Regions from separate parts of the Ferrovum sp. JA12 genome, predicted to be linked through region 2. Evidence: riboswitches for the same ligand, from Rfam matches in the RefSeq annotation. Region 2 holds a riboswitch; the other holds the start of a gene.
The links. Region 2 has a riboswitch for cobalamin ahead of FERRO_RS09420 (ribonucleoside-diphosphate reductase subunit alpha). Riboswitches for the same ligand answer to the same signal wherever they lie in the genome.
Positions count from the first base shown of each region.

Region 1 (8,233 bases), on a different contig from region 2:
CTTGTATATGAGTATAAAAATCAATACGTGTCACTCAGTTGTTCCTAATTTATCTTTCTATTGCTGTGTTAAAAATTGGCATAACATGGAAACAGGTCTGCCGGTGGCTCCTTTTTCTTTGCCACCCCGATAGGCAACACCTGCTATATCTAAGTGAGCCCATGTGACTTCACGTGTAAATTTCGCTAGGAAACAAGCAGCTGTAATACTACCACCTGCGCGCCCTGCAACATTAGCCATGTCTGCAAAATTCGACTTTAGCCCTTCATGATATTCTTCCCACAAAGGCATTGGCCATACTCTGTCACCCGTAATATCTCCTGCCTGTTTGAGAGCCAGTGACAAATGATCGTTATTGGCAAAGAGAGCAGCCGCTTCATTACCTAGAGCAATGACACAGGCCCCTGTGAGAGTGGCAATATCAATAATAGTTTTAGGTTCAAAGCGTTGAGCGTAGGTGAGTGCGTCGCATAAAATCAGTCTACCTTCAGCATCTGTATTTAAAATTTCAATAGTTTGGCCAGACATACTGGTGACAATATCTCCAGGTCGCGTTGCGTTACCATCTGGCATATTTTCACAAGTAGGAACTATCCCAATCAAATTAATAGGTAGTTTCATTTCGGCCACCGCACGCATTACTCCAAAAACAGAGGCTGCTCCGCACATGTCAAACTTCATTTCATCCATTTCAGGAGCGGGTTTTAATGAAATACCACCAGTATCAAAGGTAATTCCTTTACCTACTAACACAATTGGCTTATCATTTTTTTGTGTGGCGCCGTTATATTTCATAGTAATTAATTTAGGCGCTTGGTGTGAACCTTGAGCCACCGCTAGTAGAGAACCCATTCCTAATTTTTCCATATCAGACTTTTCAAGTACGTCAACTTTCAGTTTCCATTCTTTACCCAATTTCTGTGCTTCTTTTGCAAGATAGTTAGGGGTACAGATGTTGGGTGGTAGATTGGCAAGATCTTTACTCAATGCAATACCATGAGCAACGGCTTGTGCTTGATTAACCGATTTGATTAAAGCGGTGCTTGGCGTCTTACCTTTAGTAATAAAAGATATGCTCTGTAAGGAACTTGGGATGACCTTTTCTTTTGAGATACGTTTAACACGGTACTGCGTTTCAAGAGCAATGAGAGTTGCTTGTTCAACAGCCCAGTTAGCGTCTCTATTGTCTACATTAAGTTGGTTGAGTGTTAGAGCAATATTTTTTACATTGAGGGTTTCTAAGTTTTTTAAACTGTTACGGACTAATTGCTTGTATTCACTATCAGACAAACTATTCTTTGTTCCACTGTTAATGAGTAATAATCTTTGCGCCTTAATTCCTGGAACTTGATGTAATACAACGGTATTACCAAAGTTTTTTCCAAGATCCCCTTTTTTGAGAATCTGACTAATGATATTTGTCGAGCTATTGTCTAGTAGTTTGATGTCTGCGGTCATTGATTGGTTTGCAGGGATTGCAATCACCAATGCCTCCGTTACAATTTTGTCCAAAGATTGGGCTTTTACACTAAATTCCACAGTTTATCTCCGATATAAATTAGAATATTGTTATATTAAACCCTAAATTATCTTGTTAAAGCTCTAAAAAAGTCAAAGTGGTAAAAATAAGTGATATTTAATCAAGTTTTTCGTCGTGAGTTCAGTCAAACAGCACTAATGGCTTTACTGGTACTTGTGGCTATTTTATTTACTGTAACAGTAGTAAAGCTACTTGGACTAGCTGCTGGAGGCGAACTATCAGGTGACGCGGTTGCAGCCATGGTAGGTTTTGGTATCCTGACCTATCTGCCTGTGATCTTGTCAGCCGCCGTCTTTACGGCAGTATTAATGACTTTAACACGGGCTTACAGAGACTCTGAAATGATTATATGGCTGGCATCTGGTTTAAGCTTGAGTCGGTTTTTGGTACCAGTGTTGTCTTTTGCTATGCCCATGGCTCTTATTGTTTCATTAATGAGTATAGTTGTTTCGCCCTGGGCTATGGGGCAAAGAGCCGTTTATCAGAAACGGCTTGATTCACAGGACGATACCTCACAAATTACTCCTGGTGTATTCAGAGAATCTAAACAATCGGATCAAGTTTTTTTTGTTGATTCAATCAATACTAATAAAAAAGATGTATCTAATGTTTTTGTTCAATCTGTCCAAGACAATAAAGTGGGTGTCATCGCTGCTGAAAAAGGTTTTGTGACTACAAAAGCCAATGGTGATCGTTTCGTGATTCTTCAAAAGGGTCGTCGTTATGAGGGGAAGCCTGGTACGGCAAATTATAACTTGGTTGATTTTGATGAGGCACAACTCAGAATTCAAGAGAAAGCATCAGGGCAGACTTCATTGTCAGTTAAGTCTATGCCATTTGGTCAACTTATAGTAAAGCCAACCTTGGAACAATGGAGCGAACTTCACTGGCGTATTGGTCTTCCAATAAGCTTAATCGTATTGTGTATTTTTGCTATACCTTTATCTTACATTAATACTCGAGCCGGTCGTTCAGCAAATATGGTTTTTGCGTTGTTAGCTTATATGATTTATTACAATACGATGGGTATTGGCCAATCTTGGATTGTGCAGGGGAAGGTTTCGCCCTGGATTGGTATTTGGCCAATACATTTAGCTTTTTTCATTATAGCGTTGTTTTTACTGATCAAAAGGCAATGGTTATGGACCTTTAAACGATTAATTATTAGTCAGAAAAAAATAACCCAATGACAGTAATTGGCTTCATAAGTTATAATGGAAGGCTTGGAGAGATGGATGAGTGGTTTAAGTCGCACGCCTGGAAAGCGTGTTTGGGATAATATCCCAACGGGGGTTCGAATCCCCCTCTCTCCGCCACATCAATCCGGTGCGTTTGTTTAAACTATCAGGCACAACCTCAAATAAGCCAATTTCTGGACTAACCTCGTTTTTTATAGCTATTTCGAGTAATTCTTGCTCTTTAAATGGCTTAAATCTGATATCGTTCTTCTTGGGTAAGTTATGTGAATGTTATCAGTGCAATTTTGACTTCTCGGTTAAAAGAGTCTTGATGTTACCGCTACTTACCTACTTTACCTATAAATTATAAAAATACACTTCATGTTTTAATTCGCCAAAATATTTAAATAATGAGAAAAAGAGGATATAAATGATTAAGCGTATACGAGCTATTATAGCAGTTGCCCTACTGATAACGTTGACAACTACTTATGCAGAAGCTATCAATCCAAAGGCTTTAGGTTTTTCTAAAAAGGGTTTAGAAAAAATCACTCGTGTTTATGAAGACGAAGTAAAAGAAGGCCATATTCCCGGTGCTGTAATTCTTATTAAAAGATACGGAAAAATTGTGTACGCTGAAGCCATCGGATATCAAAATAAATCTAAAAATATTTCTATGAAGCGAAATAATATTTTTAGAAATTATTCAATGACTAAACCTTTTATTGCAGTGGCTACAATGCAATTAATGGAGCAAGGTAAGCTAACCTTGGCCGACCCAGTATCAAAATTCATACCAGAATTAAAGGATATGAAAGTAGCCATTGAAGTGAAAGAGGGAGACAAAATAACTTATAAACTTGTGCCAGCCCGCAGAGAAATTCAAATCATTGATCTCTTACGCCATACATCGGGGATTGTTTATGGTGAAATTACAAAAAATAAATTACTTCAAGAGGCATATAAACAACAAGAATTGGTTAACGAACACTTGGCCTATGATGTTCGTAGTTTAACCCCAGAACAAGAGATAACGGCTTTTTCTAAAGTTCCACTTAGCACGGAGCCAGGTACCAATTGGGAGTACAGTTTGTCTGTAGACTTGCTTGGAAGAATTGTTGAGAAGGTGTCTGGCCAGAGATTGAGTGATTATCTTAAACAGAATATTTTTACCCCATTAAATATGGTGGATACTGGATTTTATATTACTGAAAATAATTTATCCCGTTTAGCAGAACCCCTCTCTATAGACCCGTTTACACATCAACCTATCCATTTAATTGACGTTTCGGAACAGCCTGCTAACGATTCTGGAGGGGCAGGATCTGTAACTACCGCTGATGACTATTTAAATTTTGCGACAATGATGCTTGATCTAGGTAGTGTTAATCACCAACATATTTTATCGCCCGCTTCAATTAAATTAATGACATCAGACCAACTTGGTAATAGAACTACTTTACCCTACAGCCCAGGGCAACTACTCATGGGGATAGATGGTTATACCTTTGGTTTGGGTTTTATGGTTCGAAAAGAAAATGGACTGGCCGGAGTATTGGGTAGTAAAGGAGAGTATATGTGGGCTGGTGCAGCCGGGACTTTTTTCTGGGTTGAACCAGAAAAAGACTTAGCAGTTGTTGTGATGACCCAAGTGCCTGGGCCAGTAAGGCCTTACTACAGACGTTTGATTAAGGATTTAGTTGATTCTGCTTTGATTAATTAACTATTTCTCCGGACTAGTAATTAAAGAGTTAGCGATTCAGTGGTAACTCCATTGAGTTGCTAGTTTGTTGAAAAAAAAATAAAAGTTGTTGGTAATGAACAATCAAAAGCCTAGCTAAGAGATTTTGCGCTTTGAAACAAAATGCAACTATTTACTTTATCTTTCTAAAAATATTGGTGTAAAATCAAACTTAAGTAGTTGTTTATTTATAATTATTATTAAGGGAGCCAATTATGAAGTATATAGTTACGTTGTTCGTTATTTTAGTAGCGATTTTTTCGACTTATATGTTCGCTTTCAAAGCGAATGCTGCATCTCTTCATAAAGTCGGACAACAAGATTCAATACAACTGGTTAACTCTTCTAGATAATAAGATTGCTTAATAAATTTTAAAAGGGTGCTGATTGCATCCTTTTCTTTATAAGTAAATTGTTATTATGATTAGTGTTTTTGAGCGCATCACTTTCTATTTAAGCGTTGCATGATCTCTTTGAGTGGTTTATATCTCTCTTTAGCAGTGATGGGGGTAAACATGGGATGTTTACAACCTACTTCTTTTAAAAACTCTAATTCTGTGTCCAAGTCTTCAACTTGAATATACCAAGATTTTTTAACAGTCTCTGACCCTTCAAACCATTTATAACCTCGAGCTTTGGCGAGATGTTTGTTATCAAATGGAAGATCGATTGCTTGTATATGCCATATTTTTTTTCGGGCAGAAGCAATTAATATAGATAAGGCTGTAGCACTTTGATCGGGGGTAGGTTGACTCAGTAACATCATCAGCATATCCACATCTGCTTTTGCCCTGTGAGCATCATGAAATAAATTAAACCGAAAGCCAAGATAGTCTAGCTTGCTACTTTTAGTGGCCCAAATGTCCCAAGAAATTTCATTAAGTGAACAACCAAAATGCATTTGTGTGAATAACGGATATCGTGCTTCTAAAAAACCCCTATCAAAACTGGCATTGTGGCAAATAATTAAATTGACTCCATCTAACACTTCATCAATTTTAGATTCCTCAATTCTTTTATTCTTGACCATTTCATCTGTAATGCCAGTTAATTTAGTTACTTCTGGTGGAATGGGGAATTCAGGATCCTCTAAACTGTCATATCTATTAATAACACGATATAAATGTCCGCTATTCTTACCGTATTCGCAGGTGGCTATAGATAAATCGATGATTCTGTCCCCATCATCTACTTTTAAACCGGTTGTTTCTGTATCAATGACTGCTAATCGGCCTAAGGGCTCACCTGTTGGGGCTATCTCAAATTGATGTAAATTTTCAATTTTTAAGCGTGTTAACACACGATAATCTGGATTATTTTTAATAATATTTAGTGCAGTGTTGATATCCACGATAAGTAATTCCTTGTTAACTGTATTTCGATTGTAGAGACTTTTTTGAGGATGAGTTAGATAATAATTTGTTTATTTTTCTTATTTTTTGTTACAATTAATCACTTTGTATGGTGCTTGTTAATTGACAAGTTAAACGGGAAACACTAATCAAACGTGTGCTGCCCCCGCAACGGTAAGTGAATGTGAGTTGTTTTCACTACGGACTTAATTACCACTGTGATTATTCATGGGAAGGTAAAGTTCTTATGTTCACCAGCCCGGATATCGGCCATAGATTGAGTCAAGTAATGCGGACGGGGACCTTCGCTGGTACTGAGTGAAACAGTCTCTCAGCTGTCGCCCTCTCTTTATCTCCATTTTCCTCTTTATATCCCTTACTTCTTTATATTGGTAGTGGTTACGTGGGTGTGACCTTAGACTTTAGGGATTGAATATGTATTCTGGTTATTTTATACCTCTTACGGATAGGGTAAGAAGTGTATTGGCATGTGTTTTATTGGTTTCAACTTTTCCTGTTTTTGCAGATAATCAAAATAGCAGTGCTCCTTTGCAAATAGACCCAGTGATAGTCACTGCAGATCTTATTCCCACACCTAGCTCTCAAGTGATACAAGATCATGTGTTTATCAGTAATGAACAAATTCGTGCTGCTGGCCAACAAAGTTTGGCTGAATTACTGCAACAGCAAGCAGGATTTCAGATTGCCTCCTATGGCGACTCAGGTAATATTGCATCTGTATTTACCCGCGGAACTAACGGTAACCACACTTTGCTTCTTGTGGATGGAGTCCGGGTAGAGCTAACCAGTACTGGTGGGGGTATTTGGAATGCTATCCCATTGTCAATGATTGATCATATTGAGGTGGTTTACGGACCTGAAAGCATCTACTACGGCTCTGATGCGGTGGGAGGCGTGGTCCAAATCTTCACGAAAGAAGGTAAGGGTGCACCGAAGGTGAGTGCTATGTCTGGCTACGGCAGTTATGGAACCAGTATGTCCAGCGCATCAATAAGTGGATCAACAGATGCTGAACACAACACAAAATTCTCGTTTGGTGTGTCTCAGGAAAATTCATCAGGTTATAACACTATCGGAAATAACTTTTCAAGATTATATCCTCCAGCTATAGATGGAGCATATCCAACAGGCGCGACTGGCTATCAGAGAATGGGTGCATATGGTAATTTGGAACAAACGATTGGTATAGGCCAGGAGATTGGTATGCGCTTACTTGCTTCAAAAAATACCTACGGCTTTCCAAGCGCGGTTTATAACTACAATACCAATACTTATTCCTCAGAATTCGATAATAATATCAATACGTTGATTAATGTGGCTATTTATAGTAACAATCAGATAAACGATAATTGGTTAAGTAATTTTCAAATTGCTTTGTCCTCAAATTACGCAAAGTTTTTAACTTCTTTATCAAATGATCAAACTTATACGCCCACTTACGACTATCGATGGCAAAATAGTTTTGCTTTGGGTCAGGATCAATTACAGATCATTACGGAACATCGAAGTGAATACCTCAATGCAACATATAGCACTGTCACAGATGGATGCTCCATATGTAATCAAAACCTGTCAAGAAGCGTAGATTCATTGGCAACCATTTACCATTTAAAAAGAAGTCTCCATACGTTGGATGTGGGTATCAGAAGTGATGGTTATTCCGGTTATGGGTCCAAATTAACTGGAAGCGCTACTTATGGTTATCAAGTATCCGAATCAATAAAACCCATCTTGGTGTGGGCAGCGCATTTAGTGAACCGACGTTTGATCAGCTTTACTATCCGTATAGTGGTAATCCTAATTTATCCCCTGAATATAGTAAGAATATTGAATGGGGATTAAATTATGATGATCATCATCAAGCCTTTGGAATCGTCATTTACCAGAATGATATTTCAAATCTGATACAGTCTGATCCGTCTACTTTTATTTCTTATAATATTGGAAAAGTAAGAATCCAAGGTATGACATTAACAGCTCAAAAGTATATTGGATATTTCAACATACATGGCTCTTTGGATTTGTTAAATCCAGTTGATCGAAATACTGATTTAGCACTTCCTTTAAGGGCTGAAGAAGTAGGTCGTATCGGAGCTGACTATGCATTCAAAAAAATTAAATTAGGAGCAAATATCATCGCTTCGAGTAAAAGATATGCTACAGACTCAATTAGCAATAGTGTATATCTTGTTAACGGACAATTCCCGATAGCGGGTTATCAAATGTTAAGCTTAAATGGTTCTTATCAATTGACTAAGCGATGGTCTGTGTTTGGACGTTGGGATAACGTAACAAACATGCCTTACCAATTACAATATGGTTATAACACACCCGGTTCTAATGTGTTTTTTGGTGTGCGGTACGACCAATGATGAGTGCCAACCCAATTTCCTCCCCTTGC
Region 1 covers NZ_LJWX01000001.1:938,771-947,003, forward strand. The annotation lists gene FERRO_RS04820 (DNA polymerase III subunit chi) at 1-34, opposite strand, end outside; gene FERRO_RS04825 (leucyl aminopeptidase) at 58-1,539, opposite strand; gene lptF (LPS export ABC transporter permease LptF) at 1,630-2,730, shown strand; tRNA gene FERRO_RS04835 (tRNA-Ser) at 2,766-2,856, shown strand; gene FERRO_RS04840 (serine hydrolase domain-containing protein) at 3,149-4,441, shown strand; gene FERRO_RS04845 (3'-5' exonuclease) at 4,902-5,810, opposite strand; cobalamin riboswitch at 5,905-6,100, shown strand; gene FERRO_RS04850 (TonB-dependent receptor) at 6,247-7,674, shown strand; gene FERRO_RS09935 (TonB-dependent receptor domain-containing protein) at 7,569-8,204, shown strand; gene FERRO_RS10650 (DUF1289 domain-containing protein) at 8,204-8,233, shown strand, end outside.
Region 1: linked by a shared signal. The riboswitch ahead of FERRO_RS04850 (TonB-dependent receptor) and the one ahead of FERRO_RS09420 (ribonucleoside-diphosphate reductase subunit alpha) in region 2 are both predicted to bind cobalamin.

Region 2 (8,233 bases):
GCTCAAGCATTGATGGCTCTTAATAGAAACGACGAGGCCATTGGCGTATTAGAAAATCTCACTGAGGTTGCCCCTGAAATGGCTACTCCCTACAATAATCTTGCGGTGCTGTATGCGCAAAAGGGGCGTTTGGATGACGCTAGAAAAATGCTTGAAATGGCCATCCAAATTCAACCCAACTATACAACCGCCCTAGAAAACTTAGGGGATGTTTATCTTGCTAAGGCTAAAAATGCCTACACTAAAGCCAGTAAGGAAAACCCTAAAAGTAAAAGTTTAAAAAAGAAGCTGTCCACCTTATCTAACTTGGAGTAATTATGGTTCGTCTTAAAACAAATCACGGTGATATTGTCATTGAACTTAATGCCGAAAAAGCCCCTAAAACAGTAGCTAATTTTTTAGCATATGTAGAATCCGGTTTTTATAACAACACTATTTTTCATCGTGTCATTGATGGCTTTATGATTCAAGGTGGCGGTTTTGAACCTGGCATGAAACAAAAACCAACGGGGGAGACCATTGAGAACGAAGCTCAAAATGGGTTAACCAATGATACTTACACCATAGCCATGGCACGGACTCCAAATCCGCATTCCGCCACAGCTCAATTTTTTATTAATGTGGCTAACAACAGTTTTCTTAATTTTCGTTCAGCCACTCCCGATGGTTTTGGTTACTGTGTTTTCGGACGCGTAAGCGAAGGACAATCTGTGGTTGACGCCATCAAGAAAGTGGCCACAGGTAAGAGTGCGGGTCACGCCGATGTTCCCAAAGAGGATGTTGTTATTCTTTCCGCAACCATTGAATAAAGGACTCTCGTGCAGCATAGCCTGTTCATTTCAGATCTTCATTTATCTGCTAAAACGCTTGCTCTGCGCAAGCGTTTTCTTCAGTTTCTAGAAGGCCCTGCCCGAGAAGCTGAATCGTTGTATATTTTAGGTGACCTGTTTGAAAGTTGGATTGGCGATGACGATATTGACTCTACCTATAATTTAAAAATTGTCATGGCTTTAAGAGCATTAACTGAATCAGGCACAGCACTGTTTGTGATGCATGGTAACCGAGATTTTTTATTGGGTCATGCCTTTGCCCAGCGCACTGGGGCCACGCTCATTAACGACCCGACCGATGTGATCCTCTATGGAGTGAGAACGATTCTCACTCATGGCGATGCCTTATGTACGGATGATGTGGATTATCAACAGTGGCGCAAGCAAGTACGCACTGCCCAATGGCAAAAACAAGTACTGGCCTTACCCATCGAAAAACGTCGCAAAATGGCATTAGAGGCTACCAGCATGAGTCGCGATGCTAAAAAAAGTAAAACTTTAGAGATCATGGATGTATCGGCTACAACGGTGATGGAACTGATTCGTAAAAATGATTACCCACGTATTATTCATGGCCATACTCATCGCCCTGCACGCCATGTATATCATATTGACGACCACACCTGTGAGCGTTGGGTGTTAACTGACTGGACAAATCAAAAAGCAGGATATCTTTATTGCGATCGTGAGGGCTGTAAAGCAGTCCCTTTCATATAAATCCATGGGTCACCGAGTTATGGAGTTCCCTCCTCTACCGAGCCTGGTGTAAACTCTTATTAGCGAGGTCTATTCAAATCTCTTGGTCTATTAGTGACATTCCGTTGTCACCTTGTACTGATACTCAATACTTTCACCTATCCTTGTAAGAATGAGCTTCACGTTGATGACAACAGCCAACACACCGGAATGTGATCGAATCGACGGGCTCCTGCCAAAAAACCCATTGCATAGACAACTTACATATTGTATTGATGTGAGTGTGGAGACGCCGCGCACAACAAGCATCGACACTATCCCTCCAAGCGCCTGTTCCTACTTCGTTGTTGAGCTTAAAGTAGGCTCAACAACAAAGCAGGACCATAGTCCAAGGGATTATTTTGATGCCGTCACTGAACGTGCATTCATCCCTTCTTCAACGGTTAATCCCAAGAGAGTGCACCACCTGTTTGATACTCAGTCACCCTAGTTTCAAAAAAGTTTTTCTCTTTTTTGAGATCAATCATTTCACTCATCCATGGAAAAGGATTGGTGGCTCCCGGAAACAGAGGATCAATACCGATCTGCTGTAGGCGACGGTTAGAAATAAAACGTAAATACTCTTTAAACATTTGCGCGTTGAGTCCTAAGACTCCTCTTGGCATGGTGTCTTCAGCATAACGATATTCAAGCTCTACAGCCTGTTGCATTAACTCTCTCACTTGATTTTTAAAAGCCTCAGTCCAGAGATGAGGATTTTCTAATTTAATTGTATTAATTAAATCCACCCCAAAATTACAATGCATAGACTCATCTCTCAAAATATATTGGTATTGCTCAGCAGCACCTTGCATCTTATTCTGTCGCCCTAGTGCCAAGATTTGCACAAACCCCACGTAGAAAAAGAGACCTTCCATCATGCAGGCAAAGACAATTAAAGATAATAAAAGATGTTGATCCGCTTCAGGAGTTCCTGTTTTAAAATCTGGATTGGTCAATGTTTCAATAAAAGGAATTAAAAACTGATCTTTTTCACGAATGCTCGACACTTCATGATAGGCATTAAAAATCTCAGATTCGTCCAACCCCAAACTCTCCACAATATATTGATAAGCGTGGGTATGGATTGCCTCTTCGAAGGCTTGTCTTAATAAATATTGACGGCATTCAGGTGCAGTAATGTGTCGATAGGTGCCAAGAACGATGTTGTTGGCAGCAAGAGAGTCAGCAGTCACAAAAAAACCCAAGTTACGTTTAACCACCAGCTTCTCATCCTCAGAAAGAAACCCGCTCTCCTTCCACTGTGCAATATCACGACTCATTGAAATTTCCTGTGGCATCCAATGATTGGCACAGCCAGCCAAGTACTTTTCCCAAGCCCAATGATACTTAAAAGGAACTAACTGATTGACGTCGGTTTGTCCGTTAATGGCTCTTTTCTCTGCAGCGGAAACCCGCCCATTGTGTTGCGATTGATTTGCGGGATTTAGGGGAGTGATATTTTGTGTTGCGCGCTCTCTCTCCAACGGGAAGACGGGCGTGGAGGGATGACTAAACTCTTGTGTAGGTGTTTCGTTTTCAAATGAAAGCATTCTTTAATAATCCTTAAAAATAATTATTGGTTATTGACAAGCTTCGCAGGTAGGATCGTCAATTAAACATTGTTTTACTTCCGTCTCCACGGGTTGAATTTTGACAGCATTTAGCTCTCCACCTTGACCGGTGGATTTTTCTGCCGCACTAGCACCGAGGGAGCGCAAATAGTAGGTAGTTTTAAGACCTCTTAACCAAGCCATAAAATATATATCATTTAACTTTTTTCCACTGGGCGTAGCAAAGTACAGGTTTAAAGACTGCGCCTGATCGATCCATTTCTGGCGTCTTGCGGCAGCTTCAATGAGCCATTGAGGATCCACCTCAAAGGCAGTGGCATACAACTCTTTTAACTGTTGAGGAATTCTCTCAATCTGACTTAAGGATCCATCATAATATTTAATATCGGCAATCATTGCCTCATCCCATAGACCGATGGCTTTTAAATCCTTCACTAAGGACTCATTAACAATAGTGAACTCACCGGATAAATTAGATTTCACATAGAGATTTTGATAATCCGGTTCAATACTTGCCGATACGCCTACAATATTGGAAATGGTGGCAGTGGGAGCAATGGCCACGCAATTAGAGTTGCGCATGCCATATTGCTTGATATTCTCACGTAATGCTTGCCAATCAAGACGTATGGTTCGATCCACCGCCAAATATCCTCCCCTCTCTTCCTCCAGCATGGCGAGAGTATCCAGCGGCAAAATACCACGGTCCCATAGGCTTCCTTTGAAGCTTGAATAGGCGCCTCTTTCACGGGCAAGCTCGGTGGAGGCTAGATAAGCGTAATAACAAACGTATTCCATCGTCACATCGGCTAACTCAACCGCTTGCTCTGAGGCATAGGGGATACGCATTGCATGGAGCATATCCTGAAAACCCATAATCCCTAAACCAACAGGGCGATGACGGACATTAGAGTTACGTGCCTTAGCCACCGCGTAAAAATTAATGTCAATCACGTTATCCAGCATACGCATGGCCGTTTTGATGGTGTGACGTAATTTTTCATCATCTATCACAAAAGAGCCATTCACTTCCTTAATATGCTTGAATAAATTCACTGAACCCAAATTACACACCGCTGTTTCAGTGTCAGAGGTATTAAGGGTAATTTCTGTGCATAAATTAGAACTGTGCACCACCCCGACATGTTGCTGAGGAGAGCGAATATTGCAAGGATCTTTGAATGTAATCCAAGGATGCCCAGTTTCAAACAACATGGATAAAATTCTTCGCCAAAGTTGTAGAGCGGATACTTTTTTAAATAAAGTAATCTCACCATGGTCAGCTTTACTCTCATAACGCAAGTAAGCCTCTTCAAATGCTTTACCGTATTTATCATGCAAATCTGGCACATCAGAGGGCGAAAACAGTGTCCAATCTTGATTCTTATCGACTCGTTTCATAAACAGATCTGGAATCCAGTTGGCAGTATTCATATCGTGGGTGCGACGTCGATCATCACCGGTGTTTTTACGTAAATCAAGAAACTCCTCAATATCTAGATGCCAAGTTTCAAGATAGCCGCACACAGCGCCTTTTCTTTTACCGCCTTGATTCACAGCCACTGCCGTGTCATTCACCACCTTCAAAAAGGGAATCACACCTTGGCTTTTGCCATTAGTCCCCTTAATTCTTGAGGAGAGTGCACGAACCGGTGTCCAGTCGTTACCCAACCCTCCGGCATACTTTTGCAGTAACGCGTTTTCTTTAATGTTCTCAAAAATACTGTTCAAATCATCCCCGACGGTGGTGAGATAACAGGAGGACAATTGTGAGTGTTTTGTTCCACTATTAAATAACGTTGGTGTGGAACTCATAAAATCAAAGGAGGACAATAGCAGATAAAACTCAATAGCTTTTTCCTCTCTATTGATCTCTTGCAACGCAAGACCCATGGCCACACGCATAAAGAAGATTTGTGGTAACTCAATTCTTTCTTCATTAATATGTAAGAAATAACGGTCATATAAAGTTTGTAAACCCAGATAACCAAACTGTAAATCTCTTTGTGGATCTAGTACCTGGGACAGTTTTTCCAGATCATACTCAGCCAATTGATGATCCAATAAACCTGCCTCAATCCCTTTTTTAATGTATTGACTAAAATACTGGCGAGTCGCCACTACAACTTCTTCAGCAGTGAGGGTTTGCCCTAATATTTCTCGCTGAATTTGTTTTAAAAGTAAACGCGCAGTCACAAAATTATATTGGGGTTCGCGTTCAATTAAGCTTCGTGCCGCCATCACCAAGGCTTTCTCAAGTTCCACAAAAGAAATGCCATCATATAAGTCTCTCACTGCTTGATGTGTGATCACTTCAGGATTCACATCTTGCAGCCCTACGCAGGCCTCACTCACTAATTGATTAAGCCAATGTAAATCAAGATTAGTGAAGCTTTCACCATCTTTAATTCGAATAGGTATAGCAGGAGGATGTTGGGTTTTCGCTCTCTCTTGTGCACGTTTTTCGCGATAGAGCACATAGGCCCTTGCCACATCATGCTCACCTGATCTCATTAACGCCAATTCAACCTGATCTTGAATGGTTTCGATGTGAACTGTGCCACCTAAAGGCTGACGTCTTAACAGGGTAGAGATAACCTGTGCTGTTAAATGTTTACATTGCTCCCTGACGGAACTGGACACTTGAGCTGATTCGCCATGAACGGCAATAAACGCTTTGTGAACGGCCACTGAGATTTTATCCGTCTGAAAATTAACCACCTCTCCCGAGCGTCTAACTACTTGATAAAGTTGAGCTGCGTGCTGAAGAGTATTATCCTGAGAAAAAGTTGAATCCATATAGCCTTCCTAAGAGGGCAGTGGTGTCATTGGTTTTGCGTACGCAAATAAAGAAATAAACATAACTTTATTCAACCAGAGGACACCCCGCCTCATTCATGTTGTTTAAGAAATATCACGGCAGGTCTCCTGGCTCTTGGTTTAACATGCTTGGTTTAGCTTACCGCATCTTATTCAGTGATAGATAACACAACCTAGCGTTACCAATTACAGTTGCGGGGGCAGCTTAGGTGTTACACCTGATTCCCTTTTTATTGCAAGAGATAGTCTTACAAACCGTAAGGTCATTAAACACAATATTGAGGGGTATTGTCAAGATAAAACACAATATATTGTGTTTTATTTCAGAAATATGAAATATCAGGATTTTCCGTAAATTGATTGATGTAAGATTAATGGTGGATTGAATCTCGCTTCTTGTGTGCTATAGAACGGATAGCGCTAATCCAAACCTCGACTGAGATCTGTTTTAATATCATTTAAGGACTCCAATCCCACGGATACTCGAATTAACCCGTCCGTGATCCCCGCCTTAACTCTTGACTCTTCACTGATACGACCATGGGTGGTGGTAGCAGGATGAGTGATGGTGGTTTTAGTGTCTCCAAGATTACCGGTTATGGAGATCAATTGGGTAGAATCAATTACCCGCCATGCTTTCTCTTGCCCCCCTTTCACCTCAAAACTCACCACTGCGCCACCATGGGTTTGTTGGCGTTGAGCGAGTTCAAACTGAGGGTGAGAGACGAGCCCTGGATGATGGACGCGTATCACATTGGGATGCTCTGACAACCATTGCGCCAGAGAAAGAGCTGCTTGGGATTGGGCCTCAACGCGAAGCTTTAAGGTTTCTAACCCCTTGAGTAAAATCCATGCATTAAATGCGCTCAGACTAGGGCCTGCCGTGCGCAAAAACGAATAAATCCCCTCTTTTAAGAGAGCCTTAGAACCGACAATAGCCCCGCCTAATACGCGGCCTTGTCCATCGATATATTTTGTTGCCGAATGGATAACAATATCAGCACCCAGAGACAAAGGTTGCTGCAATATGGGCGTACAAAAACAGTTATCTACCACCAAATAAACTTGAGCGTTTTTACTCACCTCGGCTAAGGCTTGGATATCCACGAGCTCCATGGTAGGGTTTGATGGCGTTTCAAGATAAAACAATTTAGTGTTACTTTGAATGGCCCTCTTCCACCCATCAATATCTGACAGAGGAACAAAGGTCGACTCAATTCCAAAGCGCGATAGAATGTTAGTGAACAATTGCACCGCCGCACCAAAAATACTTTGCGAGACCACAATGTGGTCTCCCGCTTTTAATAATCCCATCATGGTGGTTAAAATAGCCGCCATACCGCTCGCTGTGGCAATGGCGTACTCTCCCCCTTCCATGACTGCCAAGCGTTCTTGAAAAGCATTGACCGTGGGGTTAGTGAAGCGTGAATAAATATAGCCAGGTTCCTTATTCTGGAAACGGTCCGCCGCCTGCTGAGCGTTATCAAAAACATAACTTGAGGTTAAAAATAATGCTTCAGCATGCTCATTAAACTCAGTTCGATGAATGCCCGAACGAATGGCTAAAGTATCTAAATCATAGGGTTGGGTCATAGTCTGTTAAATGGTCTCAGCGTGAGTTAGATTTAAATCTAGCTGGTTAACTTTTTGCTGGGCATGGGTCTCGCCATCTTTGCGTGCAAATTCAATCTTAGCCAAGTATTCAGCAGTAATATCATCGGTAATATAACAGCCATCAAAACACGAACAATCAAAGCGTTCAATATTTTTTGCCTGAGACTTAACATCTCTGATTAAATCACTTAAGTCCTGATAAAACACCCTATCGGCCCCAATCTCAGCGGCAATCTCACTATCATTGCGACCCGTTGCGAGGAGCTCAGCGCGGCTTGGCATATCAATACCATATACATTAGGAAAACGTACGGGAGGAGCTGCTGAAGCAAAATAAACATGACGCGCACCGCAGTCTCTTGCCATTTGGACAATCTCACGACTCGTGGTACCCCTGACAATTGAGTCATCCACCAAGAGCACATTTTTTCCCTCAAACTCCATACCAATGGCGTTCAATTTTTGTCTCACTGATTTTTTTCTTTCAGCCTGCCCTGGCATAATAAAGGTACGGCCAATATAGCGGTTCTTAATAAATCCCTCACGGTAGGGGACATTGAGCTTCTGGGCTAACTGAAGTGCGCTAGGCCGGCTGGTATCAGGGATGGGAATCACTACATCTATGTGAAGATCAGGCGCAATGTGCTGAATTTTCTCGCC
Region 2 covers NZ_LJWX01000002.1:930,306-938,538, forward strand. The annotation lists gene FERRO_RS09400 (tetratricopeptide repeat protein) at 1-315, shown strand, start outside; gene FERRO_RS09405 (peptidylprolyl isomerase) at 318-809, shown strand; gene FERRO_RS09410 (UDP-2,3-diacylglucosamine diphosphatase) at 819-1,547, shown strand; gene FERRO_RS09415 (ribonucleotide-diphosphate reductase subunit beta) at 1,970-3,118, opposite strand; gene FERRO_RS09420 (ribonucleoside-diphosphate reductase subunit alpha) at 3,149-5,938, opposite strand; cobalamin riboswitch at 6,041-6,234, opposite strand; gene FERRO_RS09425 (O-succinylhomoserine sulfhydrylase) at 6,380-7,552, opposite strand; gene purF (amidophosphoribosyltransferase) at 7,559-8,233, opposite strand, start outside.